Linked DNA regions of Jeotgalibacillus aurantiacus. The protein of the gene in region 2 binds, or shares a complex with, the protein of the main gene of each other region. Links are inferred from orthologs where the notes say so. Each region holds a gene or a part of one and is shown on either strand. Other genes may lie near its edges. The genes, in order: rpsJ and nusB.

Region 1 (12,930 bases), on a different replicon or contig from region 2:
TTAACAGTTTCCGGCTTGTCATCTTCACGCTGGTACAGTTCCCCACCGTCTTTATCACATTTACCTTCCACTGCAGGAGGGTTGAAGACTGTATGATACGTTGCCCCGCAGGTCTTACAGATCCAACGGCCGGTTAGACGCTTCATCAGCTCTTCTTTTTCCACCTTGATGTTTAGAACATAGTCGAGTTCCTTGCCAAGGTCTTTAAGTAATGCATCAAGCGCATCGGCTTGTGCCACTGTTCTCGGGAATCCATCTAACAGAAACCCTTCTTGGCAATCATCATTGCTTAATCGTTCACGAACAATTCCGATGGTTACTTCATCAGGAACCAGGTCACCCTGATCCATAAACGATTTCGCCTTCAATCCAAGCTCCGTACCGTTTTTAATTGCTGCACGGAACATATCCCCAGTCGAAATATGAGGGATGTTATATTTTTCAATAATACGTTCAGCCTGAGTCCCTTTACCGGCACCAGGTAAACCCATTAAAACAATATTCACAAGTAAGCCCCCTCATTTAAGATGGGCTTCAGGGTGTAGCACCCCAAAACCATGTGATTATCTCATGAATCCTTTATAGTTCCGCTTCACCAGCTGTGCTTCCAGCTGCTTCATTGTCTCAAGTGCTACCCCAACGATGATCAACAGGCTTGTTCCGCCAATTTGCACCGACTGTGGAAGACCAGCAAGATTAATGAAGAAAATCGGCAGGATCGAAATTACAGAAAGGAAAATCGCTCCTACGAAAGTCAAACGGTAAAGAACGCTCGTCAGGTAATCCTGAGTTGCACGTCCAGGACGGATACCTGGGATATAACCACCTTGTTTTTTAAGGTTTTCAGCCATATTCTCCGGATTCACCTGAATGAATGCGTAGAAATACGTGAAAGCAACGATCAGCGCAACGTAAATCGTCATACCGATTGGCTGCGTGTAATCAAATACATCCTGAATCGTTGTTGTAATGTTGTTTTGTCCAAAGAAAGTGACTAGCGTCTGTGGTGTAATAATGAAGGAAATCGCAAAGATTACCGGAATTACACCTGCTGCGTTTACTTTCAATGGAATGTGTGACGACTGTCCGCCAGTTGCCTGAGCGTTGTTGCCACCAACACGTTTTGCATATTGTACCGGAATTTTACGCAGTGCCTGCTGTACGAAGATTACTCCGACCGTAATCGCAATAACCGCAAGTAGTAGCAGTGCCAGAATGACGATGTTCAGGAACAATTGCTCCCCCGCACCTTCAATCTGCTGTGCGTAAAGCTGGTTAACGCCATTAGGAATAGCGGCCACGATACCTGCAAAGATGATAATGGAAATACCATTTCCAACACCTTTAGCTGTGATCTGCTCTCCTAACCACATTAAAAAAGCTGTCCCGGCTGTAAGTACGACTGCAATCAGCATGTACGTTGTCACCGATGTATCCGGAATCAATGTTCCACCATACATACGGTTAAAGCCGTAAGACATTCCGATTGCCTGGATGAATGCCAGTACAATCGTGAAGTAACGTGTAAACTGAGCCAGCTTACGACGTCCAACATCTCCCTGTTTAGACCACTCAGCAAACTTCGGAACAACGTCCATTTGCAAAAGCTGTACAATGATGGAGGCCGTGATATACGGCATGATTCCCATTGCCAGGATCGAGAAGTTGATTAAAGCTCCGCCCCCGAACGTATTCATAAATCCGATCAGGCCGGACATCTGGTCCTGTGCCTGAAGAACTTGTGCATCTACGCCAGGAACCGGAATGAATGTTCCGATCCGAAAGACCACCAACATTAAAAGAGTGAAGATAATTTTGTTTCTTATTTCACCCACGCGCATAAAATTGGAGATTGTCCGAAACATTAAACCACCTCAGTTGTTCCGCCGGCAGCTTCGATTGCTTCTTTAGCAGCAGAAGAGAATTTGTGAGCTTTAACAGTCAGTTTCTTCTCTACAGTACCTTTTGCAAGAACCTTGATTCCTGCACGCTCTTTGCTTACTACACCAGTTTCGATTAGAAGCTCAGGTGTTACTTCTGTTCCTTCGTCGAAACGGTTTAGTGCATCAAGATTAATAACCGCATATTCTTTACGGTGGATGTTTGTGAATCCACGCTTAGGAAGACGGCGTGCTAATGGGTTCTGACCACCCTCAAAGCCTGGGCGTACTCCGCCGCCTGAACGGGCGTTTTGACCTTTATGACCTTTACCAGCAGTCTTACCATTACCAGAACCGATACCGCGACCAACGCGATTGCGCTCTCTGCGGGATCCTTCTGCAGGTTTTAACTCATGAAGTTTCATAGTGGCACCTCCTTGTTGTAAACGTTGAATTAGATTTCTTTAACTGATACCAGGTGAGACACTTTATTGATCATTCCGCGGATTGCAGGGTTATCCTGCTGTTCAACAGTCTGGTTAGTCTTACGAAGACCAAGAGCCTGTACTGTTGCACGCTGATCTTTATTGCGTCCGATCACGCTGCGAGTGAGGGTAATTGCTAGTTTGTTTGCCATCACTTATCCCTCCTTATCCTAACAGTTCTTCCACTGACTTACCGCGAAGCTTAGCTACATCTTCTGCACGCTTAAGCTGGTTAAGGCCGTCAATTGTGGCACGAACCATATTGATTGGTGTGTTAGATCCCAGTGATTTAGAAAGAATGTCGTGGACACCTGCAAGCTCAAGTACCGCACGAACCGGTCCACCGGCGATGATTCCTGTACCAGGAGATGCTGGTTTAATCAGGATTGAGCCAGCTCCGAAACGACCTGTAACAAGGTGAGGAGTTGTTCCTTCTACCATTGGTACTTCAATCAGATTTTTCTTCGCGTCTTCGATTGCTTTACGGATCGCATCAGGTACCTCTTGGGCTTTACCTGTACCGAAACCGACATGGCCATTCTTGTCTCCTACTACTACAAGAGCAGAGAAACGGAAGCGGCGGCCACCTTTAACAACCTTAGCGACACGGTTAATCGTAACTACGCGTTCTTCAAGTTCAAGTTTGTTTGGATCAATGCGACGCATCTGGATTGTCCCTCCTTTTTCTATTAAAATTCAAGTCCGTTTTCACGTGCAGCATCAGCAAGAGCTTTCACGCGGCCGTGGTAAAGATATCCTCCACGATCAAATACGACTGATTTCATTCCTTTTTCAGCTGCGCGTTTTGCGATTGCTTCGCCAACTTTTGTTGCAGCCTCGACGTTTCCGCCGCTTTCAAGACCAAGCTCTTTATCTTTTGTAGATGCGCTGGCAAGTGTTACGCCGTTTACATCATCGATAAGTTGAGCGTAGATATGCTTGTTAGAACGGTATACGTTTAGACGTGGACGCTGTTCAGTACCAGTGATTGTCGTACGAACACGTGCATGACGCTTCTTACGTACCGCATTCTTGTCAACTTTAGTAATCAATCAAGGTCACTCCTTTCATGCGCCTAAGCGGCATTATTTACCTGTTTTACCTTCTTTACGGCGAACACGTTCACCTTCATAACGGATTCCTTTACCTTTGTAAGGCTCTGGAGGACGTACGTCGCGGATGTTAGCAGCTAGTGCACCTACGCGCTCTTTGCTAGCACCTTTAACGATCACTTTTGTGTTTGAAGGAACTTCGATTTCGATTCCTTCTTCCGGTGTAATCTCAACTGGGTGAGAGTATCCTACGTTAAGAACAAGCTTGTTACCTTGTTTCTGTGCACGATATCCAACCCCGATAAGCTCAAGACCACGTTCGAAGCCTTTAGATACACCTTCGATCATGTTGTTAAGGATTGCACGAGTTGTACCGTGAATAGTACGGTGCTCTTTAGAGTCAGAAGGACGGACAACTGTTAATGTGCTGCCTTCCTGCTCGAATTTCATTTCTGAGTTGAAAGTGAATGTAAGTTCACCTTTAGGACCTTTTGCAGTAACTGTTGAACCGTCAAAAGTTAACGTTACGTCTGAAGGTACCTCGATTGGTTTTTTTCCTACGCGAGACATTTTGTTGCACCTCTCTTTCGATTAAAAAGTATTACCAAACGTATGCTAGAACTTCTCCGCCCACTTGCTTAGCACGAGCTTCTTTGTCCGTTACAACGCCAGTTGAAGTTGATACGATTGCGATTCCAAGACCGTTCAGTACGCGTGGAAGCTCATCAGCTTTCGCGTAAACACGTAGACCTGGCTTAGAGATACGCTTAAGGCCAGTGATAACACGCTCGTTATTCGCACCGTACTTAAGGAAGATGCGGATAATGCCCTGTTGGCTGTCCTCGATATATTCAACGTCACGGATGAAACCTTCACGCTTAAGGATTTCTGCGATTTCTTTCTTAATGTTAGAAGCAGGTACCTCTAGCTTCTCGTGACGCACTTGATTCGCATTACGGATGCGAGTCAAAAGATCTGCGATTGGATCTGTCATTGTCATATTAATTTACCTCCTTCCCAAAATCGGGTATTACCAGCTGGCTTTCTTAACGCCAGGAATTTGACCCTTGTATGCTAGTTCACGGAAACAAATACGGCAAAGCTTGAATTTACGCAGTACTGAGTGTGGACGTCCGCAACGTTCGCAACGTGTATACTCTTGTACTTTAAATTTTTGTTTGCGCTGTTGTTTCACAATCATTGATTTTTTAGCCACGTTTACGCCTCCCTTTTGTAGAGATTACTTTTGGAATGGCATACCGAATTGAGTTAGAAGCTCACGAGACTCTTCGTCTGTTTTAGCTGTCGTTACAATTACGATGTCCATACCACGAACTTTATTTACCTTGTCATAATCGATCTCTGGGAAGATAAGCTGCTCTTTAACACCAAGAGTGTAGTTTCCGCGTCCGTCGAAAGACTTTTTAGATACTCCGCGGAAGTCACGTACACGTGGAAGAGATACAGAGACTAGCTTGTCTAAGAATTCATACATACGCTCGCCGCGAAGTGTTACTTTCGCTCCGATTGGCATACCTTCACGAAGACGGAAACCTGCGATTGATTTCTTAGCTTTTGTTACTAGAGGCTTTTGACCAGTGATAGTCGCAAGCTCTTCAACTGCTGTATCTAATGATTTAGTGTTTTGAACTGCGTCACCAACACCCATGTTGATTACGATTTTGTCGATTTTCGGTACCTGCATAACAGAAGTGTAGTTGAACTTCTTCACTAGAGCAGGTGTGATTTCACTGTTGAACTTTTCTTTTAGGCGGTTCATTCTTGAGTACCTCCCCTCTTAACTATTTATCTAAAGATTCACCTGATTTTTTAGCAATACGAACTTTCTTGCCGTCCTCAACTTTGTAACCAACACGAGTTGGTTCGTTTGTTTTCGGATCGATCAGCATCACGTTTGATACGTGAATCGCTGCCTCCATGTTGGAGATTCCACCTTGTGGATTCAATTGTGATGGCTTTGAGTGCTTTTTAACGATGTTCACACCTTCAACCACAACACGGTCTTTTTTCGGAAGAGCTGCAAGTACAGTACCTGTCTTGCCTTTGTCTTTACCTGAAATGACCATTACTTTGTCGCCTTTTTTAACGTGCATCCTGTCGCACCTCCTTGATACGGTGGTTATTGATCAATTAAAGAACTTCTGGTGCTAGAGAAACGATCTTCATGAAGTTGTTGTCACGAAGCTCACGAGCAACCGGTCCAAAGATACGAGTTCCGCGTGGACCTTTGTCGTCACGGATGATGACACATGCGTTTTCGTCGAACTTGATGTACGTTCCATCGTTACGACGAACTCCGCTCTTTGTACGAACAATTACTGCTCTTACAACGTCACCTTTTTTAACAACGCCTCCTGGTGTTGCCTGTTTCACTGTGCAGACGATCACATCACCAATGTTTGCAGTCTTGCGGCCTGAACCACCAAGAACTTTAATGGTTAATACTTCACGTGCGCCAGAGTTGTCAGCTACTTTTAAACGGGATTCTTGTTGAATCATGTAGGTTACCTCCCTTCGGAATTAACATTTCCGAACAATGTATTAGATAATAACCGCTTCTTCTACGACTTCCACTAGACGGAAACGTTTTGTTGCTGAAAGCGGACGAGTTTCCATGATACGAACAATATCGCCAACCTTGGCTTGATTTTGTTCATCGTGAGCTTTGTACTTCTTAGAGTACTTTACTCGTTTGCCATAAAGTGAATGTTTCTTATACGTTTCTACCATTACAGTGACTGTTTTGTCCATTTTGTCAGAAACAACACGGCCGGTATAAACTTTACGCTGGTTGCGTTCACTCATGCTGCAAACCTCCTCTCAGTTATCAGTTGTTAGCGCCAATTTCTCTTTCACGAATCACGGTTTTCATGCGAGCAATGGCTTTTCGTACTTCACGGATACGAGCTGTGTTTTCAAGCTGGCCAGTAGCTAGCTGAAAACGAAGGTTAAATAGCTCTTCCTTAAGTGATTTTACTTTTTGTTCAATTTCGGCAGTGGTTAGGTCACGAATTTCATTAGCTTTCATTTGATTCACCACCAATTTCTTCTCGTTTTACAAACTTACACTTAACCGGAAGTTTGTGTGATGCAAGACGAAGAGCTTCACGAGCAACCTCTTCAGATACTCCAGCGATTTCAAACATAATCTTACCCGGCTTTACAACTGCAACCCATCCTTCAGGTGCCCCTTTACCAGAACCCATTCGGACTTCAAGAGGTTTCTTCGTGTAAGGCTTGTGTGGGAAGATTTTAATCCATACTTTACCGCCACGTTTCATGTAACGTGTCATCGCGATACGTGCAGATTCGATCTGGCGGTTTGTGATCCAGCTCGCTTCTAAAGCTTGAAGGCCGTATTCACCGAAGTTTACTTCAGTACCGCCTTTCGCTTGTCCGCGCATTTTTCCGCGGTGTACACGACGATATTTAACGCGTTTAGGTAATAACATGATTAGTTTCCTCCTTCCTCGGATTTCTTCTTGTTTCTGGTAGGAAGAACTTCTCCACGGTAGATCCATACTTTAACTCCGAGCTTACCATACGTAGTATCCGCTTCAACGTGAGCGTAGTCGATGTCAGCACGAAGAGTATGAAGTGGAACAGTACCTTCACTGTAATGTTCAGCACGTGCGATGTCTGCTCCGCCAAGACGACCAGAAACCTGAGTTTTGATCCCTTTAGCGCCAGCACGCATTGTGCGTTGGATCGCTTGCTTTTGTGCACGACGGAAAGATACACGGTTTTCCAGTTGACGTGCAATGTTTTCACCTACAAGTTTAGCATCAAGGTCTGCGCGCTTGATTTCAACGATGTTGATGTGAACACGCTTGTTAGTGATTTTGTTAAGGTCTTTACGAAGTGCTTCGACTTCCGTTCCACCTTTACCAATAACCATACCTGGCTTTGCAGTGTGAATTGTAATGTTAATGCGGTTAGCCGCACGCTCGATTTCTACTTTAGAAACAGATGCTTCTTTCAAACGACCTTCGATGTAGTCACGTACTTTCAGGTCTTCATGAAGTAAGTCTGCATAGTCTTTGCCTGCGAACCATTTTGATTCCCAGTCACGAATGACTCCGATACGTAGTCCAATTGGATGTACTTTTTGACCCACGCATTATCCCTCCTTTTTTTCAGATACCACGATTGTAATGTGGCTAGTACGTTTGTTAATGGCACTTGCACGACCTTGTGCACGAGGACGGAAACGTTTAAGTGTTGGTCCCTCATTCACGTATGCTTCAGAAATCACAAGGTTGTTGATGTCCATGTCGTAATTATGCTCAGCGTTCGCTACAGCAGATTTTAATACTTTCTCGATTACTGGTGATGCAGAGCGTGGTGTGTGGTTTAAGATAGCCACCGCTTCGCCAACCTGCTTACCGCGGATTAAATCTGCTACTAGGCGTACTTTACGAGGAGCAATACGAACTGTTCTCGCAACAGCTTTAGCTTGCATTAGGATAGCCTCCTCTCAATTAGCGTCTTGTTTTCTTATCATCACTTGCGTGACCTTTGTACGTACGGCTTGGTGCGAATTCACCAAGTTTGTGACCAACCATATCTTCAGTCACGTAAACCGGTACGTGCTTACGTCCATCGTATACAGCGATTGTATGACCGATGAAGTTAGGGAAGATTGTAGAACGGCGAGACCAAGTTTTGATAACCTGCTTCTTGTCCGCTTCATTAAGCTTCTCAACCTTTGACATTAAGTGATCGTCCACGAAAGGTCCTTTTTTCAAGCTGCGACCCATACTGGAACCTCCTTTCGTGATTGCCCTACGGTTCGTATGTTGAACCGTAGCTCAATCCCGTTATTTTTTACGACGGCGTACGATAAATTTATCGGATTTGTTTTTCTTCTTACGAGTCTTAGCACCAAGTGTTGGTTTACCCCATGGTGACATTGGAGACTTACGTCCGATCGGTGCTTTACCTTCACCACCACCGTGTGGGTGATCGTTCGGGTTCATTACAGATCCACGTACTGTTGGGCGCTTGCCTAACCAGCGTGAACGTCCTGCTTTACCGATGTTGATAAGTTCGTGCTGCTCGTTTCCTACCTGACCAACTGTAGCGCGGCAAGTAGCAAGGATCATACGAGTTTCGCCTGAGTTAAGACGAACAAGAACGTATTTACCTTCTTTACCAAGTACCTGTGCTGATGTACCAGCTGAACGTACTAGCTGACCACCTTTACCAGGCTTAAGCTCGATATTGTGGATAACTGTACCCACTGGAATGTTTGTTAGTGGAAGTGCGTTACCAGTTTTGATGTCCGCTTCTGGACCTGACATAACTTCCATTCCAACTACTAATCCTTTAGGAGCTAGGATGTAACGTTTTTCACCATCAACATAGTTGATAAGTGCAATGTTTGCTGAACGGTTTGGATCGTATTCGATCGTAGCAACGCGTCCTGGAATGCCATCTTTCGTACGAGCGAAGTCGATGACACGGTATTGGCGTTTGTGGCCTCCACCTTGATGACGAACGGTTAACTTACCTTGGTTGTTACGGCCACCCTTGCGCTTAATAGGTGCAAGAAGTGATTTTTCCGGCTTGCTAGTTGTAATCTCAGCAAAATCAGAAGTAGTCATGCCGCGACGACCATTAGAGGTAGGTTTGTACTTTTTAATCGCCATTTGTTTTCCCTCCTCTTCTAGTTATCGGGTTTTATTAAACCTCGAAAAATTCGATTTCTTTGCTATCTTCAGTAAGAGTTACGATTGCTTTGCGACGCTTGTTAGTAAAACCTGCATAACGTCCAACGCGCTTGTATTTACCTTTGTAGTTCATGATGTTTACTTTCTCAACATCTACTCCAAAGATCTCCTGGATTGCGTCTTTCACTTGTGTTTTGTTCGCACGAGTGTCGACTTCGAACGTGTACTTCTTCTCACCCATAAGGTCTGAAGAACGCTCAGTGATTACGGGGCGCTTAATGATTTCGCGAGCATCCATTATGCAAGCACCTCCTCTACTTTTTGAACTGCACCTTTAGTCAGGATCAGTTTGTCGTGACCAAGTACATCTAGTACGTTGACACCAGTAGCAGATACAACTGTTACACCAGGAATATTACGTCCAGATAGAGCAACGTTTTCGTCAAGACCTTCAGTCACTACTAGGACCTTCTTGTCTACTGAAAGGCTGCTTAATACTGAAGCAAATTCCTTTGTCTTTGGCGTTTCGAATGAAAGCGCCTCTAGTACTAGGATGTTTTCTTCAGCAGCTTTCGTTGAAAGAGCTGATTTGATTGCCAGACGGCGAACTTTCTTAGGTAGCTTATAAGCATAGCTGCGTGGTGTTGGACCGAATACAGTACCACCGCCGCGCCATTGTGGTGAACGGATCGAACCCTGACGAGCACGTCCAGTTCCTTTTTGGCGCCATGGCTTACGACCGCCGCCAGCTACTTCAGAACGATTTTTTACTTTGTGAGTTCCTTGACGTAATGCTGCACGCTGCATCAATACTGTCTCGAACATCACTGCGTTGTTTGGCTCAATGCCGAAGATGGACTCGTTAAGCTCGATATCGCCAGCTTGTGAACCATCTTGTTTAAATACGGATACTTTAGGCATTCCTGTTTCCTCCTTTCCTATAACGTTTATTATTTCGCTTTAATTGCGCTTTTTACTGTGATTAGGCTCTTGTTAGGGCCAGGAACGTTCCCTTTAACAAGTAGCAGGTTACGCTCAGTATCTACCTTTACGATTGAAAGGTTCTGAACTGTAATTCTTTCTCCGCCCATGCGTCCAGGTAATAGCTTACCTTTGAATACGCGGTTTGGATCAACAGGACCCATTGAACCAGGACGACGGTGGTAACGAGAACCGTGAGACATTGGTCCGCGGGATTGGTTGTGACGCTTGATTGCACCCTGAAAACCTTTACCCTTGGAAATTCCAGTAACGTCTACTGTGTCGCCTTCTGCAAAAATATCAACCTTGACTTCTTGACCAACCTCATACTCGCCAAGCTCAACACCGCGGATTTCACGGACGAAGCGCTTAGGAGCGGTTTCAGCTTTAGCAGCATGTCCTTTAGATGGCTTGTTAGCAAGCTTTTCGCGCTTGTCTTCGAAACCGATCTGGATCGCCTCATATCCGTCAGTATCAACAGCTTTCTTTTGAAGGACTACGTTTGGAGTCGCTTCGATTACTGTAACTGGGATAAGGTCGCCGTTTTCAGCAAAAACCTGAGTCATACCAATCTTTCTTCCTAAGATTCCTTTGGTCATTAGTCACACCTCCTAAAATTTTAATTAATGTATTTTTGTGTTGATTAAAGTTTGATTTCGATGTCAACGCCAGACGGTAAATCAAGACGCATTAGCGCATCTACCGTTTGTGGTGTTGGGTTCACAATGTCTACCAGGCGCTTGTGTGTGCGCATTTCAAACTGCTCACGAGCATCCTTGTATTTGTGGACCGCACGAAGAATTGTGTAAACTGACTTTTCAGTTGGAAGCGGGATTGGACCCGAAACACTTGCACCTGAACGCTTTGCAGTTTCAACAATCTTTTCAGCAGACTGATCAAGAATTCTGTGATCGTATGCCTTCAAACGGATACGGATTTTTTGTTTTGCCATTATTTTCCCTCCTTTTTCGCCTATTTAGGAATAGACATTCTCCGCAGAAATTTCCCACACACGAGCCATGGCAAAGCGGCCGGGTGTGTCGGCAACCTCCTGCATCATCGCAAGTCAAAGACCAACATTAAATAGTATACAGAAAAAAATCGGATTGCGCAACCCCTGTTACGAAAATCCTTTCCAAGTACACTTTGTTTATTATACGGGGGATGCTGACGTGTTTCAAGGGGTGAGGAAATAGGCAGAAAATTCTCAGGTTTTTCTGCCTTGAATGATTGAGGAGGCTGCGATCCAGTATGGTGTTTGCTCCTCCTTGGATGGCTTGTACATGCTGTGTCTGGCATTGAGAAGTGAGCTGAAAGCGAGGTAATGAAAATCGTCATTTGTAAGTGTGAGCAGCTCCTGGCGCTCTCTCAGTTTCTTTCGGTCGCGGTCTTCTTTAGCTGCTTTAGGCGCAAGGTGAAATAAGCGTGACGTCATGGAGCCGAAATGTCTCTCTTCTATTCTGAAGTAGCCCTGGTTCTCCCAGACTTTTAAGAGAGGAACGTATGCCCCTTCTTGCAGAAGGTGCTTGAGATCATCCAGCGCTTCCTGCTGCGTCACGTCTTGGTTTGATCGTGATTGCTGGTAAGCGAGCGTGACTGCGGGAAGGATCGGCTGTATCGACTGTTTCGGTTTTTTCGTGTGTTTATCAAAAACGGAAAGCCAGAGATGGATTGGTTCCAATGGGTGGTGCCCCTTTCTGCGTGACGGGTTTCTTCTATAAGAGTAGTGTAGCTGTTTTTGTGTTGGATGGATAGAGGGTTGGCAGTTGGGGGTTGTGCGGAGGTGAGCGATTATTTTGCGGGGTTCGGTGTTTATTATGCGTTACTTTCTCTTTATTGTCCTCTCTCACTAAATGATTTGATCCTGACATCCCTGTTTTCTTAAACCTCCCTTTCCACACATCTCCATTTAAACAGAAAAAATCCTGCACCCAAAAGGATGCAGGATTGTGTATTCGTCAGCAGAAATTACTTCTGGATAGAAGCAACAACGCCAGCGCCTACTGTACGTCCACCTTCACGAATAGAGAACTTAGTTCCTTCTTCGATTGCGATAGGAGAGATTAGCTCAACAGTCATTTCGATGTTGTCGCCAGGCATAACCATTTCTACTCCTTCAGGAAGGTTACATACGCCAGTTACGTCCGTAGTACGGAAGTAGAACTGTGGGCGGTAGTTAGTGAAGAATGGAGTGTGACGTCCACCTTCTTCTTTTGATAGAACGTAAACTTCAGCTTTGAAGTTTGTGTGTGGAGTGATTGTTCCTGGCTTAGCAAGAACCTGTCCACGGTTGATGTCGTCACGTGATACACCACGAAGAAGTGCACCGATGTTGTCTCCAGCTTCTGCATAGTCAAGAAGCTTACGGAACATTTCAACACCTGTTACAGTTGTCTTCTTAGGCTCTTCAGAAAGACCGATGATTTCTACTTCGTCACCGACTTTAACTTGTCCACGCTCAACACGTCCAGTAGCAACTGTACCACGACCAGTGATTGAGAATACATCCTCAACTGGCATCATGAATGGCTTTTCAGTGTCACGCTCTGGAGTTGGGATGTAGCTATCTACAGCTTCCATAAGCTCATAGATTTTTTCTTCCCACTCAGCATCTCCTTCAAGAGCTTTAAGAGCAGAACCTTTGATTACTGGAATGTCGTCGCCTGGGAAGTCGTACTCAGAAAGAAGGTCACGAATTTCCATTTCAACTAGTTCAAGTAGCTCTTCGTCGTCTACCATGTCACACTTGTTCATGAATACAACAAGGTAAGGTACACCTACCTGACGAGAAAGAAGGATGTGCTCACGAGTTTGTGGCATTGGGCCGTCAGCAGCAGAT
Region 2 (16,141 bases):
TATGGTTGTGACAGTGGAGCCGGGTATTTATCTGCCTGGAATCGGCGGTGTACGTATTGAGGATGATACGGTGCTGACGGCTGATGGCAATGAAACACTCACTCATTCAACAAAAGAATTGCTTATTTTATAATTTGATACAGGAGGAACAAATATGATTTCAGTAAACGATTTTCGTACAGGTTTAACTATTGAGGTAGATGGCGGAATCTGGCGTGTAATGGATTTCCAGCACGTGAAGCCTGGTAAAGGAGCGGCTTTTGTCCGTTCAAAGCTGCGTAATCTTCGTACAGGTGCTGTGCAGGAAAAAACATTCCGTGCAGGTGAAAAAGTGGCGAAAGCACAAATTGATAACCGCCGCATGCAGTATCTTTATGCCAATGGAGATATGCACGTATTTATGGATAACGAGTCTTATGAGCAGATTGAACTTCCTGCTGCACAGATCGAATACGAACTGAAGTTTCTTCAGGAAAACATGGAAGTACAGATCATGATGTATCAGGCTGAAACACTTGGGGTTGAACTGCCAAACACAGTTGAACTGAAAGTAGTTGAAACTGAGCCTGGCATTAAAGGTGATACAACAAGTGGCGGTTCGAAGCCGGCTACAGTGGAAACGGGTCTCACAGTAAACGTACCTTTCTTTATTAACGAAGGTGACGTTCTGGTCATCAACACGACTGATTCTTCATACGTTTCAAGAAAATAAAAGCATTTGAAAAAAGTCCGGTATTTACGCTGCAAGCGTAGATGCCGGACTTTTTTGTGTGTAAACAGTCATGAGGATGGTTGAGGGCAAAAAGCTCTTCGTCATAATTACCGCTGCTCACCATAGAATGAACGTAAAAGTAAGTGTCTCAAAAAAGGAGTATCAGCACATGCATATGATCTACTCGCTTTTCACCAGAAATCTGCAGGAATACATATTGCCCGCTGCGGGTGAATCGCTTACCGGCTGGCATGAAATCAGGATCCGTATGAACCGTCATATTGAACTGATCGGGCTGAATCAGAGAAAGGAAATTCATTATGAAGTGACAGAGGATGACTGCTTTTATTTAATGGACAGGCTGACGAGCTATTCCCTATACTCCCATACAAAAGACATCACATCCGGATTTATTACGCTGAAAGGAGGGCATCGGGTCGGCCTTTCAGGTGAAGTGGCGTCAAAAACAGATCAGGTTCAGGCATTCCGTTATGTCACATCCTTTGCGATCCGGATTGCCCATGAAAAAATCGGATGTGCAGAACAGGTTCTAAAGCTTCTCTGTACAAGAGAACCTGATAGGTTGCCGCATCTACTTATTTACGGGATGCCGGGAAGTGGGAAGACGACCTTTTTGAGGGATTCAGCCCGGATTCTTTCAGGGGGATCTGAGACAATAACTGACATTCCTCTGAGGACGGTATGTGTTGTAGATGAACGGTCAGAAATTGCCGCCTCCTGGCAGGGGGTTCCGCAGCTGACGTTTGGGCTGAGTCTGGATGTGCTCGATAAGTGTCCGAAAACACTTGGCATTCAATGGATGGTCAGGAGCATGAGTCCTGACGTCATGATCGTGGATGAGATCGGAAGTCTTGAGGATCTCGGTTCGATCAAGGAAGCAGTCGCTTCAGGTGTCATTCTTTTTATGACGGCACACGCCAGCAGCTATGATGATCTATTGAAAAAAAACGGATTCCGGGAACTATTAGAAAAGACTGTCCATTTCACACTGCGCTGTACGTGTGATCATTATCTCCTTGAGTTTCAGGGTGAAGCGATTGAAGAGGTTGAAAAATGATGATGTTTGCCATAGGTGCAGGCTGTATTGTGGTCAGTTTTACACTTGAAGGTATGCGAAGGGCTTCCATTTTAAGAAAGAGGAGGCTCGTTTTACTTGATATTGTGAGAGCGTGCCACTGGATGCTTGGAGAAGTCTCCGGCAGACAAACGTCCATGATGGAAATCATCCGCTACCAGCAACAGTCAGATTCTCTGCTCGTTCCTTTTTTTAGAGCGCTGAAAGCAAACATGGGACAGGAGGATAAGCCGCTTCCTGAAATATGGAAGGATACGGTTGTGCAAACCGGTGAATTTTCCTGCCTGGATGCTGAGGATGTAAGCTGGGTGATGAGGATTGGTGAGGCGTTTCAGGGGATGAATGCCGAGATGGTGGAGCGTGATCTTAACTTTACGGTATCAGGTTTACAGGCAAGATATGAACAGGCGCTTGAGCGTGAGGGGAAGTTTGTAAAAATATACAGAGTTGCCGGGGTGACGTGCGGTCTGCTCGCAATATTGCTTTTAAGCTGATGACAGGAGAGGTAGCAGGTGATCATAGATGCAGACATATTATTTAAAATTGCAGGAGTGGGACTTGTCGTGGCCTTTTTATACACTGTTCTGGATCAGGCGGGAAAGAAAGAATATGCGCAGTGGCTTGCGTTTTTCGGCTTTATATACGTGCTGTTTATTGTGCTGCAGGCACTTGATACTTTTTTCAGTGCTGTCCGTTCCGTCCTTATGTTTTATGAATAGAGTGTGCTGCCGATGGAGGAGTTAATCCGGACTGCAGGGATTTGTTTTTTAATCGGATTTTTAGCGCTTGTCATTAAAGAACGATCGCCGCAGGTTGCCATATTGCTGACGCTTTGCGGGAGTGTTTTACTGCTGACAGAGCTCCTGCACGCTTTGAAAATGGCTGTCACGATGCTTCATCAGTTTGCGGGGTATGTTCCGGGTCTCGGAGAATATTCATCCATTTTGCTAAAAGTACTGCTCATCGCATTTTTATCAGAAATCTGCATCCATCTATTAAAATCGATGGATCAGCCTCTACTCGCCATCATTATTGAATGGACGGGCAAAATGATCATTCTGATGATTGCGTTCCCGGTTTTTATTGAATTAATGGAAAATATGCTAATGCTGTTGCCGGATCAGTTCGCCAAGGAGCCGTTCTGATGAGTGTACCCATACAGCAGGAGCAGATGAAGCAGGATCAGCTTATGGCCCCGGAACATGACACGTGGCTCAAATATTGGGACGAACTGTCCGTGGATTATGGTGAGTACATGCCGGAGCTCTCAAAACAAACATTTTTTGAAGCAGTTACCAATCCGTCAGAAACGTTCACAGAATGGTTTTCAGGTTTTTCGATGTTTTTTTTTCATCAGATCGCTGAAAATATGCAGATCATTTTTTGGCTGCTGTTATTCCTGGTGATCGGATCGATTCTTCAGATTTTGCACCAGTCTTTTTCTCATCAGGCTGCAGCGGAAGTCAGTCCGCTGGTTTTAACCGGTCTGCTCCTGATGACAGTCATTAAAAGTATACAGAAGTGTCTGGAATATTTTTATGATGCGCTTCATATGATGGGTGATTTTCTTTATGCCTTACTGCCTTTGTATATGGCGTCGATTACCTTTTCAGGCGGACCTGCTTCATCTGCCGTCTCCTATCCGATCATGCTCGCCATGATTCATTTTTCCATGCTGCTTCTCAAAACGGTCATTATCCCGCTTTTTATTCTGGCGATCTTTTTTGATCTCGCCAATACGTTCTCCAGCTCATTTAATACAGGAAAATTCGCTGCCTTTTGCAGACAGCTCGGGTTGTGGATCCTCGGCTTATCAGCTGTCATTTCGACCACGATATTATCAGTTCAGACCGTAACGGCTTCTGTAGCGGACGGTGTAGCGGCTAAGTCCTTGAAAACGATGGTTGGAACATTTATACCTTTCGTTGGGAAAGTCGTATCGGATACGGCAGATCTTCTGCTCGCTTCCTCTGTCCTGGCTAAAAATGCGATCGGTCTTGCCGGTGCCTGTTTATTGCTGATGATTGTGCTGTTTCCAGCCATAAAGATTCTGGTGATTGCGCTGATGTACAGGCTGTCAGCTGTTGTGATGGAGCCGGTTGGTCACCCTTCTTTAATTCAGGCGGTTGATGCGGTCAGCAAAGGTCTTTTTCATATAGGTGCTGCTCTATTATTTATTTGCTGCAATTTCTTTCTGGCGATCATCATCCTTTTATTCGTCAGTAATATTCCGCTAATGATCAGGTGAGGTGATGGATGTGACCTTTTATTCTTGGGCTTCTCAGCTGCTTGTATTGATAGTATTACTCATATTGGCAAGTGCTGCTGCGCCATCAGACTCGTGGAAACCGTTTATCAGACTCATTGCAGGACTGTTTTTCCTGCTATGGCTCATCACCCCGGTCAAATCACTGATGGATGAATCAGAGCATCACCTGATCATGCACAATTTTTTTAATACAGCGTGGTTAAAATCAGAACGCGAACGGGGAGAACAAATAATTGATGGAATGAATGACAAGCGGGATACATATTTATTAGAGCAGGCGGAAGAAGCACTGAGAGGACAGGCGCAGGAAGCACTGGAAACAGACTGTGAATGCCGGGTTGAGGCCGTCAGATTAAATGACGGTTCGAACGTTCACATCTATATTAAAGGGGGATTTGAAAGCGGCAGAAATCTGAAAGAGCGGCTGGCAGCGCTGTGGGAAATGGAGAATGACCAGATCATTTATCATATCAACGAACAACCGGGGAGGGAATGATGGACAAGCTGAAGACGCTGTTTTCATCAAGAGATCCGACGTTTCAAAAGAAATGGCCATTGATTCTGCTTTTGCTGATCATCGGGCTGATCCTCGTTTTACAGGGAAGAGAGCCCTCTGAACAAGAAGTGACCACGATTCCTGTAAGCGAGACGGAGGAAGAGTTCGAGCAGATCAAAAAGCTTGAAAACGAAGCTGAAAAAAGACTGGAAGCCATGTTGAAAAAAGCACTTGGAACAAACAAAGTGGAAGTCATGGTGACGTTGGGGACAAGTGAAAAAAAGATTTTTGCCCGTAATGAAACGACGCAGCAGGATCAGTCCGAGGATCAGAAGGAAGGATTCAGCTCGGCGGCTGACCGGAACTCGATGACCTCGCAGCTCGTTTTCGGGAACCAGTCACAGCAGGGGGCACCCGTGTTGAGTTACATAGAAAAACCGGCGATAACAGGTGTCATGATTGTGGCTGAAAATGGACAAGAGGCAAAAGTAAAAAAACAGATTGCAGAAGCCGTATCAAAAGCGCTGGATGTTTCATCACACCGCGTAGCTGTTATACCTTATGAATAAGGAGATGGATATTAATGCTTAAAAAGCAAACCGTGTGGCTGTTAACGATGGTAAGTTTAGTTGTCGTTTTATCCGTATATTATGTATTCTCGCCTTCTGAAGAATTGTCACCGATTACACTTGATGAGTCAGCTGAAATGGTGTTAGGGGAAGATTCGGATGAATGGCTGCTTGAAGATGAAGTGGATGTAACATCCGAAGCAGCTGGAGATGAATTATTTGACGTATTACGTATGGAGGTTCAGGACGAAAGAAGTGCACTGCGTGAACAGCTGACTTCCAAAGTCGCTTCAACTGAATTTTCAGCAGCTGAAAAAAATGAGGCCTATGCTGCGATGGAAGAATTAACGAAACTAGAAACAAAAGAGCAGATGATCGAATCCATGATTAAAGCACTCGGTTATGAAGATGCGCTTGTGCGTTCAGAGGACAACAGAGTGCTGATCACCGTTAAATCGGCTGAAAATGAACACTCGAAAGAAGCCGCCAATGAGCTCGTTCAGCTCGGACGAAGAGAGCTTGGTGAGCAGGCATTTGTATCCGTGATGTTCGAACCGTCTGAACAGGCAGAATCAGCTGAGTAATTAAAAGCCGGAACAGAGCGCTTATAAAGCGCATGTTCCGGCTTTTTGGCTGTTAGCAGATCGTGGTGGAAGCTTTAATCACCCTGACAATTTCCATACGATCTATTATGCAGGAAATTGCATCCGGGTTGAGAGTGAAGTATGTTACAATATCCATTATGTAAGCGTTTAAATAAAACGTTTTTTACATGAAGTTGAATTATGGGCAGTTGTTATCGTATGATATTAGTAGCTGCTGCTAATAACTAATTATAAAAGTCAAGGAGTGTCTACTATGTTAAAAGTACAGGAAATCAGAGAGTTAATTAAACTGATTGACAAGTCTTCAATTGATGAATTTACATACGAGCAAGATGGTGCAAAAATTAAAATGCGCAAGCAGTCCAATGCTGTCGTACACCAGGTTGAGCAGGTTGTCACAAGCGCACCTGAGCAGACAGCTCCCGTTCAGCAGGCACCCGTTCAGGAAACGGCACCGGCTGCAGTGCAGGAAGAAAAAGCAGCTGCTCCTGCAGTAGAAACGCCATCTCTTGAAGGAACAGTTGAAATTAAATCACCGATGGTCGGCACTTTCTATGAGGCTTCTTCGCCTGATGCAGATCCTTTTGTGAAGGTTGGATCAAAGGTGAGCAAGGATACGCCTGTTTGTATCGTTGAAGCGATGAAGCTGTTTAACGAAATTGAAGCGGAAGTGGATGGAGAAATCGTTGAGGTACTGGTCAAAAACGGCCAGCTGGTAGAATACGGACAGCCTCTTTTTCTTGTTAAAGAATAGTTAGGAGAGAAGACGTATGATTAAAAAGGTATTGATTGCGAACCGTGGAGAAATTGCGGTACGTATTATCAGAGCATGTAAAGAGATGGATATAGAAACCGTAGCTGTGTATTCTGAAGCGGACAGAGAAGCCCTGCACGTGCAGCTTGCTGATGAGTCGGTCTGTATCGGGCCGAAGCTTTCAAGAGACAGCTACTTAAACTTTACGAATGTGATTTCAGCAGCCAAACTGACTGGAGCGGATGCGATTCATCCAGGTTATGGTTTCCTCGCTGAAAACGTGGACTTTGCTGAACTGTGCAGAGACTGCAATATCATTTTTATTGGACCAAGTCCTGAGGCTATTTCAAAAATGGGAACGAAGGATGTGGCACGTGAGACGATGCGTGAAGCAGGCGTTCCTGTCGTGCCGGGTTCAAAAGGCATTGTAGCCTCTATTGATGATGCCCTTACCCTTGCTGAGGAGATCGGTTACCCGGTCATTATTAAAGCGACAGCAGGCGGCGGAGGTAAAGGAATCCGTGTGGCGAAAACACCTGCAGACCTTGAAAAAGGCATGAAGGTAACGCAGCAGGAAGCAGAAACAGCATTCGGTAATCCGGGTGTTTATATTGAAAAATATATTGAGGATTTTAGACACGTTGAGATCCAGGTGCTTGCCGACAGCCATGGCAATACCATTCACCTCGGTGAGCGGGACTGCTCGATCCAGCGCCGTCTGCAAAAGCTGCTTGAAGAAACACCTTCTCCTGCGCTCGATCAAAAGGTCCGTGAGAGAATGGGTGATGCTGCCGTAAAAGCAGCTGAAGCTGTGAAATATACGGGTGCCGGAACGGTCGAATTTATTTATGATCATAACGAACAGTCATTTTATTTCATGGAAATGAATACACGTATACAAGTTGAACATCCCGTTACAGAAATGGTAACAGGTGTTGATCTGATTAAAGAACAGATTCGTGTAGCCTCAGGTGAAAAGCTGCCAATCACACAGGAAGAAGTTGAATTCACAGGCTGGTCGATTGAGTGCCGCATCAATGCAGAAAATCCTGAAAAGAATTTCATGCCTTCAGCCGGAAAAATCACGATGTACCTGCCCCCGGGTGGTCCTGGTGTGCGTGTTGACTCTGCAGCTTATCCCGGCTATGAAATTCCGCCTTACTATGATTCCATGATTGCCAAGGTTATCACATACGGCACAACACGTGATGAAGCTGTTGCGAAAATGAAGCGCGCGCTTTCCGAGTTTGTCATTGAAGGCATTCATACAACGATTCCTTTCCACCTGAAGCTTCTGAATCATGATGTATTTACAGGCGGAGATTTTAACACCAAGTTTTTGGAGACGTATGATATTATGTCTAAGAAGGCTGAATAAAAGGAGGATATTATGATGTCTGAGAATCAGAATAATCTGCTCCAAATGAGCAGCCTGGAACAAAATCAGTTGGGTAAAATTGAAATTGCTCCGGAAGTGATTGAAGTAATTGCCGGTATCGCTGCTTCTGAGGTAGACGGAATTGCTCAAATGCGCGGCAACTTTGCATCCGGTGTTGCTGAGAGACTCGGTAAGAAAAATCACGGTAAAGGCGTGAAGGTCGAGCTTGGAGAAGAGGGCATTATCCTTGATGTGTACTGTACGGTGAAGTTCGGGATCTCGATTCCGACTGTTGCCCAGAAGCTGCAGGATAATATCCGCCAGACACTGCAGAATATGACGGCACTCGTTGCCGAGGAAGTTAATATTCACATTGTTGGGATCCAGTTCGAATCAGCAAAGCTGGAAGAAGAAGAATAAAGACAGATGTAAAAGGTGTCCTTATAAGGGGACACCTTTTTCTGTGTGCTGCATGGACAGCCTGGCAGCACAAACCGTCGGGTGTTTTACGATAGATTTATTAAAGTGAGAATCACGATCATTTTGACAGCGTTATCATGAAAGTTTCATGAAGTTACGTTAGTAGGGACTGCGATTTTGTGCTATGATCTTTTTATGACATGGATATTATGCAATTAGAGAAGGAGTTAAACTTGAAATGAAAAGACGAACGGCCAGAGAAAAAGCGCTGCAGGCTTTATTCCAGATGGATATGAACGAGATGGAGCCGGAAGAAGCGATTGAAAATATTCTGGAAGATGAAAAAAATGATGATTATCTGACAGCCCTTGTAACAGGGGTACATGAAAATAAACCAGAAATCGATCAGACCATACAAGGACATCTCGAGCGCTGGAAGATTGACCGTCTTGCCCGGGTGGACCGGAATATTTTACGGGTAGCGTTATACGAGCTTTTATATAAAAAAGAAGAAGTCCCATATAACGTAGTCCTGAATGAAGCGGTTGAGATCTCTAAGCGTTTCGGTGATGAAAAATCAAGCAAATTCGTGAATGGGGTTTTATCAAAGGTTGTAACGACTTTACATTCACGTGATTGATCACACGGGAGGCGTAAAAGCAGAATGACAGCTGAAATAATCGATGGCAGAAAAATCGGACTGGATATAAGAGAAGAATTAAAAAGCCGTATTGAAAAGTTAAGGGAGAGCGGTCAGCCACCGGGTCTGGCAGTTGTACTCGTTGGACATAATCAGGCGTCGAAAACGTACGTATCAATGAAACAAAAGGCGTGCACTGAGCTCGGGATTTACTCTGAGCTGATCGAACTTCCTGAAGAGACGACAGAAGCCGCATTGCTCGAGGTTGTGAACGCCCTTAATGAAAATGACCGGATTCACGGTATTCTCGTACAGCTTCCTTTACCTGATCAAATCAGCGAAGCCGCAGTTATTGAAGCGATTAAACCGGAAAAAGATGTAGATGGTTTTCACCCGGTCAATATTGGCCGTATGCAAACCGGAGGAGAAGCATTTTACCCCTGCACTCCGTACGGTATAATCAAAATGCTTGAACATAAAGGTATAAACATTGCCGGAAAGCATGCTGTCATCGTGGGTCGGAGTAACATTGTCGGCAAACCGATGGGACAGCTGCTATTAAATAAACATGCGACGGTTACAATCTGCCACTCACGCACGGAAAATCTGGCCTATCATACGAAGCAGGCTGACATTGTGATTGCTGCAGTAGGTATTCGCCATCTGATCACGGCTGACCATATAAAAGACGGAGCGATCGTGATTGATGTCGGCATGAACAGAGATGATGCCGGAAAGCTTTGTGGTGATGTTGATTTTGAAGGCTGCAAGGACAAAGCGTCTGCGATCACACCTGTTCCCGGCGGTGTCGGACCCATGACGATTACAATGTTACTCGCGAACACAACAGAGTCAGCAGAACGCGCCCGCATGAAATAAAAGATCAAGAGTGGCTCCCGGGCATTGCCCATATAAAGGGGGCCGCTTTTTTATTGAATACCGGAATCATATTTTATCATGTCCGAAAGGAGAAACCGTATGTCTACTCCGAGGTACCTGACTGTCAGTGCATTAACAAAATACATAAAAAGAAAATTTGATGCTGACCCTCACCTGTCTAACGTTTATATTAAAGGGGAATTGTCAAATTTCAAGAAACATTCGAGCGGACATTTGTATTTCACATTAAAAGATGGAAAATCAAGAATTGCCGCCGTGATGTTTTCCTCTGCTGCTTCCTCATTGAAATTCCAGGCTGAAAACGGGATGGAGGTACTGATTCAGGCGGATGTTTCTGTATTTGAATCAAGCGGGCAATATCAGCTCTATGTGAAAAAAATGGAGCCTGATGGCATCGGCGCCCTGTATCTTGCCTATGAACAGCTAAAGGAAAAGCTGTCAGAGGAAGGGTTATTCCATGCTGAAAGAAAACGCGGACTCCCGCTTTATCCTGTTAAAGTAGGTGTCATTACGTCTCCGACCGGAGCGGTGATCAGAGATATTCTGACCACGATAAAAAGACGATATCCAGTTGTATCCGTCAGGCTCTATCCCTGCTCAGTCCAGGGCGAAAAAGCCGTACCTTCGATTCTTGAGGCATTAGAAAAAGCAAAGCATGATGAAGAACTTGATGTTGTCATTATTGGCCGTGGTGGCGGGTCAATAGAAGAGCTTTGGGCGTTTAATGATGAGCAGATTGCCAGAGCCATTGCCGCATTTCCTGTCCCGGTCATTTCGGCTGTCGGGCATGAAACGGATGTAACAATCGCGGATTTTGTTGCTGACATGCGCGCCCCGACACCAACTGCAGCTGCAGAACTTGCAGTGCCTCATATTGAAGAGGTGCGTGAGAAAATCATGGCTGCCTCCATCCGGGCTCACCGTGCAGTCAATCAAAAAATTCAATTTGATAAACAACGACTGTTTAAGCAGACAGGTTCTGTTGTATTTAAGAAACCTCAGAAATTAATTGAGCAGCAGGTTCAGCAGTTAGACAGGCTGCGTGAAAATCTCTCAAGAGAATCTCATTTAATTAAAGAAAAAGCCGGCATCCGCCGTGACAGACTTCATGAAAGGCTGATCAGGCTCAGTCCTGACAGGCAAATAGAGCACAAAAGGTCACTCGTATCAGCCCTTCATACCCGGCTTGAAAACCGCACACAGAAACTCGTGACAGTAAAAGCGCACCAATTTCAGCAGTCAGTATCCACGTTAGAAGCATTAAGCCCATTAAAAATAATGAACAGAGGATACAGTCTGGTATATGATGAACAGGGGAACCTGATTAAAAACAGTCAACAGCTCAAAGAAGGAGATGCAGTCAAAGTGTCACTGCAGTCATCAGATCTCCTTTGTACAATCGATGAAATCAAGGAGCGTGAATAAAATGGCAGAGCAAAAACAATCATTTGAAGAGGCAATGCAGGAGCTTGAGAAAATTGTCTCACGTCTTGAAGAGGGAGATGTGCCACTTGAAGAAGCCATTTCCTATTACCAGAAAGGTGTAGAACTATCGAAAATCTGTCACGAAAAACTTCAGCATGCGGAAAAACAGCTGGCGACGATCATGACAGATGAAGGTGAAAAACCACTTGACCCGGAGGATGTGGAATAAAAATGAACCGATTGTCAGAATTCATGACTAAAAATAAATTAAAAGTTGAGCAGGTCCTATTAAATGCAATTACATCATTGGATTGTCCTGAAAAACTTCAAGAAGCCATGATTTACTCAGTAAAAGCAGGGGGTAAAAGAATTCGCCCGCTGCTCGTGATGGCAACAGCACAGTCATTTGACCGTAATCCGGAACGTGCGCTCGAAGCAGGCGCAGCCCTTGAAATGATACATACGTATTCATTAATTCATGACGACCTGCCGAGTATGGATGATGATGATCTGAGGCGCGGCCAGCCGACCAATCATAAAGTATTTGGTGAAGCGTTTGCGATTTTAGCCGGAGATGCACTGCTTACACTAAGCTTTGGTATCATTGCCGATTCCGTAAACTTTACGCCTGAAGAAAAGGTGAAGCTGATCGGATTACTTGCGAAAGCTTCAGGAGCAGAGGGAATGGTTGGTGGACAGGCTGCTGATATCGAAGGTGAGGAAGCTGATCTGACCATTAAAGAGCTTGAGTCCATTCATGTCCGCAAAACTGGCAGGCTATTGGAATACGCGGTAAAAGCAGGAGGCATCATCAGTGGTCTGGATGACAGAGAACTGAATCTTCTTGGTGATTACGCGAAACATATCGGACTCGCTTTCCAGATACGGGATGATATTCTGGATGTGGAAGGCGATCAAAATGAGATTGGCAAACCTGTCGGCAGCGATGAGGCGAACAAAAAAAGCACGTACCCGGCTCTGCTCGGTATGGAGGAAGCAAAACGAAAGCTGCAATACCATATTGAAAAAGCTCATGAATCCCTGCAGAAGATCCATCCAGAACCAGACTTACTTGCAGATATAGCAGACCTGATCGCTTCCCGTACGAGCTGATAGTGGAGTGAGACAATCTGAAACAGGATATGATATACTTAGCTACAGTGACATACCGGCAATAAGGATCAAAACTTATATGTTTTGGACGCTTAACATAGACATGACATCATCAGACTGATCATCATAAGTAACCTTAAATAGAATCTCTATAGCCGTTATCACACGTGTGCTGGCGGCTATTTTTTCTTTACACGGGTATTTTACATAAAAAGAGATTACGTGGATGACACGGTATCATCATGTTGGAAATGTCAGGGGCTCAAAGTGATATTTAATTGATTCTGACACCATAAAACATTTTCCAACCCAACAAACCCGACTATTTGTTGAGTAAAATCCGGACATTGTTATAATTGAAATACAAAGAAAACGAAAAAAATAATTTAGTGACATGAACCTGTTATCTGATGCCGGAAAAGTAAAAAGAAAAAGGCGATGGATAACGGGACCCTTTCAGGAAAGAGAGTGATCCATATGGACGTAACAAAAATTAAGGATCCGGCGTTTTTAAAAAATCTGTCTAAAGAAGAGATGGTTGAGTTAAGCCAGGATATTCGGGATTTTTTGATTGAAAACCTCTCCGCTACGGGAGGACATATCGGTCCGAATCTTGGTGTGGTCGAATTGACACTTGCTTTACACAAGCATTTCGACAGCCCGAAGGATAAGTTTTTATGGGATGTCGGGCACCAGTCTTATGTCCACAAAATACTGACCGGACGTGGAGATAAGTTTGATACGCTTCGTCAGTTTAAAGGACTTTGCGGATTCCCGAAGATGAATGAAAGTGAGCATGACGTCTGGGAAACAGGCCACAGTTCAACATCATTATCTGCTGCGATGGGTATGGCGATTGCACGTGATATTAAAGGGGACTCTAACTACGTTGTTCCTATTATCGGAGACGGAGCGCTAACCGGTGGTATGGCACTTGAGGCGTTAAATCATATTGGGCATGAAAAGAAAGATATGATTGTCGTGCTCAATGACAATGAAATGTCAATCGCACCGAATGTCGGAGCTCTTCATAGCGTACTCGGGAGAATGAGAACGGCAGGGAAATATAATAAAGCAAAAGATGATCTTGAATATATCCTGAAAAAAATTCCGGCTGTTGGCGGAAAGCTTGCCACAACGGCTGAGCGGGTTAAAGACAGCTTAAAATATCTGCTCGTATCAGGCATGTTTTTTGAAGAGCTTGGATTCACTTACCTTGGACCGGTAGATGGCCATAATTTTGACGAACTTGATGAAAACATCCGATTTGCCAAGAAAACGAAAGGTCCTGTGCTGCTTCATGTTATTACAAAAAAAGGAAAAGGTTTTCACCCTGCTGAAAATGACAAAGTTGGTACATGGCATGGTACCGGCCCTTACAAAATCGACACTGGTGACTTGATTAAATCAGCGGTAAAGGGACCGGCGTGGAGCGCGCTCGTAAGTGAAACGGTAAGAAAATCTGCACGTACAGATGAAAGAATTGTCGCCATTACTCCAGCAATGCCTGTTGGATCAAAGCTGGAAGGATTTGCGAGTGAGTTTCCGGATCGTATGTTTGACGTAGGGATTGCAGAGCAGCATGCGACAACACTCGCAGCGGGACTCGCGACCCAAAAAATGAAGCCGTTTCTGGCGATTTATTCAACCTTCCTGCAAAGAGCTTACGATCAGGTCGTTCATGACATTTGCAGACAGAACCTGAACGTCTTCATCGGTATTGACCGTGCCGGCCTTGTAGGGGCTGACGGCGAAACGCATCAGGGTGTATTTGATATTGCCTTCCTGCGCAGCCTGCCTAATATGGTTGTCATGATGCCAAAGGATGAAAATGAAGGACAGCATATGGTCCACACGGCATTAACCTATGACGATGGCCCGATTGCGATGCGTTATCCAAGAGGGAACGGATCAGGTGTTGAAATGGATGAAGAACTTTCCGCTTTGCCGATCGGTTCATGGGAAGTGCTGAGAGAAGGCTCGGATGCAGCGATTCTGACATTTGGAACGACAATTCCGATGGCTTTAAATGCAGCTGATAAGCTTGCGAAGTCAGGACTTTCAGTTAAAGTTGTCAACGCACGGTTTATTAAACCGCTTGATGAAGCGATGATGATGGACCTTTTGAAGCTGAATATGCCACTGCTGACAATCGAAGAAGCAGTGCTGCAGGGTGGTTTTGGAAGTGCGGTATTAGAGTTTGCACACGATGCAGGGTTCGGCCATGCTACGATTGAACGTATGGGCATTCCAGATCAGTTTATTGAGCATGGCAGCGTTGGAAAACTGCTTGAAGAAATTAATTTAACGGAGAGCCGTGCGGTTGAACTGATTCAGTCCATGGTTCCGGCTAAAGAAAAAAGGGCGTAAGTGAATGAAGGTTAAAAAACAGCGTATTGATATCCTCCTTGTAGAACAGGGACTGGCTGAAACGCGGGAAAAAGCGAAAAGAGCCATTATGGCCGGCCTTGTCTATGCAAATGAAGAACGGCTTGATAAACCGGGAGAAAAAATCCCTGAGGATACGGTATTATCCGTTAAAGGAAAAGTAATGCCGTATGTAAGCCGTGGAGGATTAAAGCTAGAAAAAGCATTACAGGCATTTGATATAGAAATCGAAGGTAAAACCATGATTGATGTCGGATCATCAACCGGCGGATTTACAGACTGCGCGCTTCAAAAAGGAGCTGCCATGTCTTATGCCGTTGATGTAGGCTACAACCAGCTGGCTTGGAAACTGAGGCAGGACGACAGAGTGGAAGTCATGGAAAGAACCAACTTCCGCTATCTGACACCTGAAGATCTTAAAAGAGGGATTCCGGATTTCTCATCCATTGATGTATCCTTTATCTCCCTGAAAATCATCCTTCCCGTGCTCAGAACACTGCTCAAACCAGGCAGCGACGTCATCGCACTCGTAAAACCGCAATTCGAAGCGGGACGCGATCAAGTAGGTAAAAAAGGTATTGTAAGAGAGGCATCCATTCATAGAGAAGTGCTGCACAACATGATCCGGTTTGCACTTGCTGAAGGATTTGATGTTGTGAATGGATCCTATTCACCGATCACCGGCGGAGACGGAAACATCGAATTCCTGCTCCACCTCAAAACATCAGAAAGCCAGCCCGGCCAAATGAACGAATCCGTCCAGGCCGATGCAATCGTCGAAGAAGCACACACAAACTTCAAAAAAGCCAAAAAAGAAAACAGCTGACACCCCAGCTGTTTTCTTTTTATCAAAAAGTCACTGCCCCCATTTAAGCCATTATAAAAGGGCCAGTAAAACTCCCTAAAGGTCTGGACTCACCCGTAGACTCCTGCGGCAGAGAAGCGACAGGTGAGACAGCGTAATGCGGAGCATTAGCTGGCTCACCGCGCGGCCGCGGAAAGCGAAGGGTGAGTTCAGACCGGTTTTACATCAACATTCCCCTAAAATACTACATAATCCATTCAAATCTTCCACAATTCCCCCAGCCCATTTATGTACAAATCCATACGAATACGATACTATAAGTGTATAATTAAGTATAAATATTCATACAGACGGAGTGAACAACATGATCAACAAAGGACAGCGCCACATCAAAATCAGAGAAATCATCGTCAACAACGACATCGAAACACAGGATGAGCTTGTAGATGAGCTCAAAAATGCCGGATTTCCAGTCACACAGGCAACCATCTCACGCGACATTAAGGAACTGCACCTTGTAAAAGTACCGATGATGGACGGCCGTTACAAATACAGTCTGCCAGCAGACCAG

What was found.
Region 1: the proteins of nusB (region 2) and rpsJ are in contact, whole or in part, in a solved structure (PDB 3D3B), measured with the Escherichia coli proteins. The link is inferred for Jeotgalibacillus aurantiacus from one-to-one orthologs.

The regions. Positions count from the first base shown.
Region 1 is NZ_JACNMS010000008.1:29,170-42,099, forward strand. What follows is about bases 9,390-12,374. They hold rpsJ (30S ribosomal protein S10), read right to left. Parts: upstream 11,044-12,374; coding sequence 10,735-11,043; downstream 9,390-10,734. Other genes in these bases: rplW (50S ribosomal protein L23), read right to left, coding at 9,390-9,408; rplD (50S ribosomal protein L4), read right to left, coding at 9,408-10,031; rplC (50S ribosomal protein L3), read right to left, coding at 10,061-10,690; H7968_RS17040 (hypothetical protein), read right to left, coding at 11,299-11,772; tuf (elongation factor Tu), read right to left, coding at 12,060-12,374. Also shown: H7968_RS16925 (adenylate kinase), read right to left, coding at 1-506; preprotein translocase subunit SecY, read right to left, coding at 564-1,865; rplO (50S ribosomal protein L15), read right to left, coding at 1,865-2,305; rpmD (50S ribosomal protein L30), read right to left, coding at 2,335-2,517; rpsE (30S ribosomal protein S5), read right to left, coding at 2,531-3,031; rplR (50S ribosomal protein L18), read right to left, coding at 3,055-3,417; rplF (50S ribosomal protein L6), read right to left, coding at 3,451-3,987; rpsH (30S ribosomal protein S8), read right to left, coding at 4,019-4,417; H7968_RS16965 (type Z 30S ribosomal protein S14), read right to left, coding at 4,448-4,633; rplE (50S ribosomal protein L5), read right to left, coding at 4,658-5,197; rplX (50S ribosomal protein L24), read right to left, coding at 5,220-5,531; rplN (50S ribosomal protein L14), read right to left, coding at 5,569-5,937; rpsQ (30S ribosomal protein S17), read right to left, coding at 5,980-6,243; rpmC (50S ribosomal protein L29), read right to left, coding at 6,266-6,466; rplP (50S ribosomal protein L16), read right to left, coding at 6,456-6,890; rpsC (30S ribosomal protein S3), read right to left, coding at 6,893-7,555; and 5 more genes. UniProt on the Escherichia coli protein: Involved in the binding of tRNA to the ribosomes. Part of the processive rRNA transcription and antitermination complex (rrnTAC). The complex forms an RNA-chaperone ring around the RNA exit tunnel of RNA polymerase (RNAP).
Region 2 is NZ_JACNMS010000002.1:88,929-105,069, forward strand. The notes cover bases 7,562-10,238. They hold nusB (transcription antitermination factor NusB), read left to right. Parts: upstream 7,562-8,537; coding sequence 8,538-8,939; downstream 8,940-10,238. Other genes in these bases: accC (acetyl-CoA carboxylase biotin carboxylase subunit), read left to right, coding at 7,562-7,879; H7968_RS05245 (Asp23/Gls24 family envelope stress response protein), read left to right, coding at 7,895-8,299; folD (bifunctional methylenetetrahydrofolate dehydrogenase/methenyltetrahydrofolate cyclohydrolase FolD), read left to right, coding at 8,964-9,818; xseA (exodeoxyribonuclease VII large subunit), read left to right, coding at 9,918-10,238. Outside these bases: H7968_RS05185 (M24 family metallopeptidase), read left to right, coding at 1-133; efp (elongation factor P), read left to right, coding at 155-712; H7968_RS05195 (stage III sporulation protein AA), read left to right, coding at 882-1,790; H7968_RS05200 (stage III sporulation protein AB), read left to right, coding at 1,787-2,302; spoIIIAC (stage III sporulation protein AC), read left to right, coding at 2,321-2,527; H7968_RS05210 (SpoIIIAC/SpoIIIAD family protein), read left to right, coding at 2,540-2,953; H7968_RS05215 (stage III sporulation protein AE), read left to right, coding at 2,953-4,056; H7968_RS05220 (stage III sporulation protein AF), read left to right, coding at 4,067-4,573; H7968_RS05225 (hypothetical protein), read left to right, coding at 4,573-5,142; H7968_RS05230 (SpoIIIAH-like family protein), read left to right, coding at 5,157-5,726; accB (acetyl-CoA carboxylase biotin carboxyl carrier protein), read left to right, coding at 6,001-6,501; more of accC, read left to right, coding at 6,518-7,561; more of xseA, read left to right, coding at 10,239-11,264; H7968_RS05265 (exodeoxyribonuclease VII small subunit), read left to right, coding at 11,266-11,493; H7968_RS05270 (polyprenyl synthetase family protein), read left to right, coding at 11,496-12,377; dxs (1-deoxy-D-xylulose-5-phosphate synthase), read left to right, coding at 12,855-14,747; and 2 more genes. UniProt on the Escherichia coli protein: Part of the processive rRNA transcription and antitermination complex (rrnTAC). The complex forms an RNA-chaperone ring around the RNA exit tunnel of RNA polymerase (RNAP).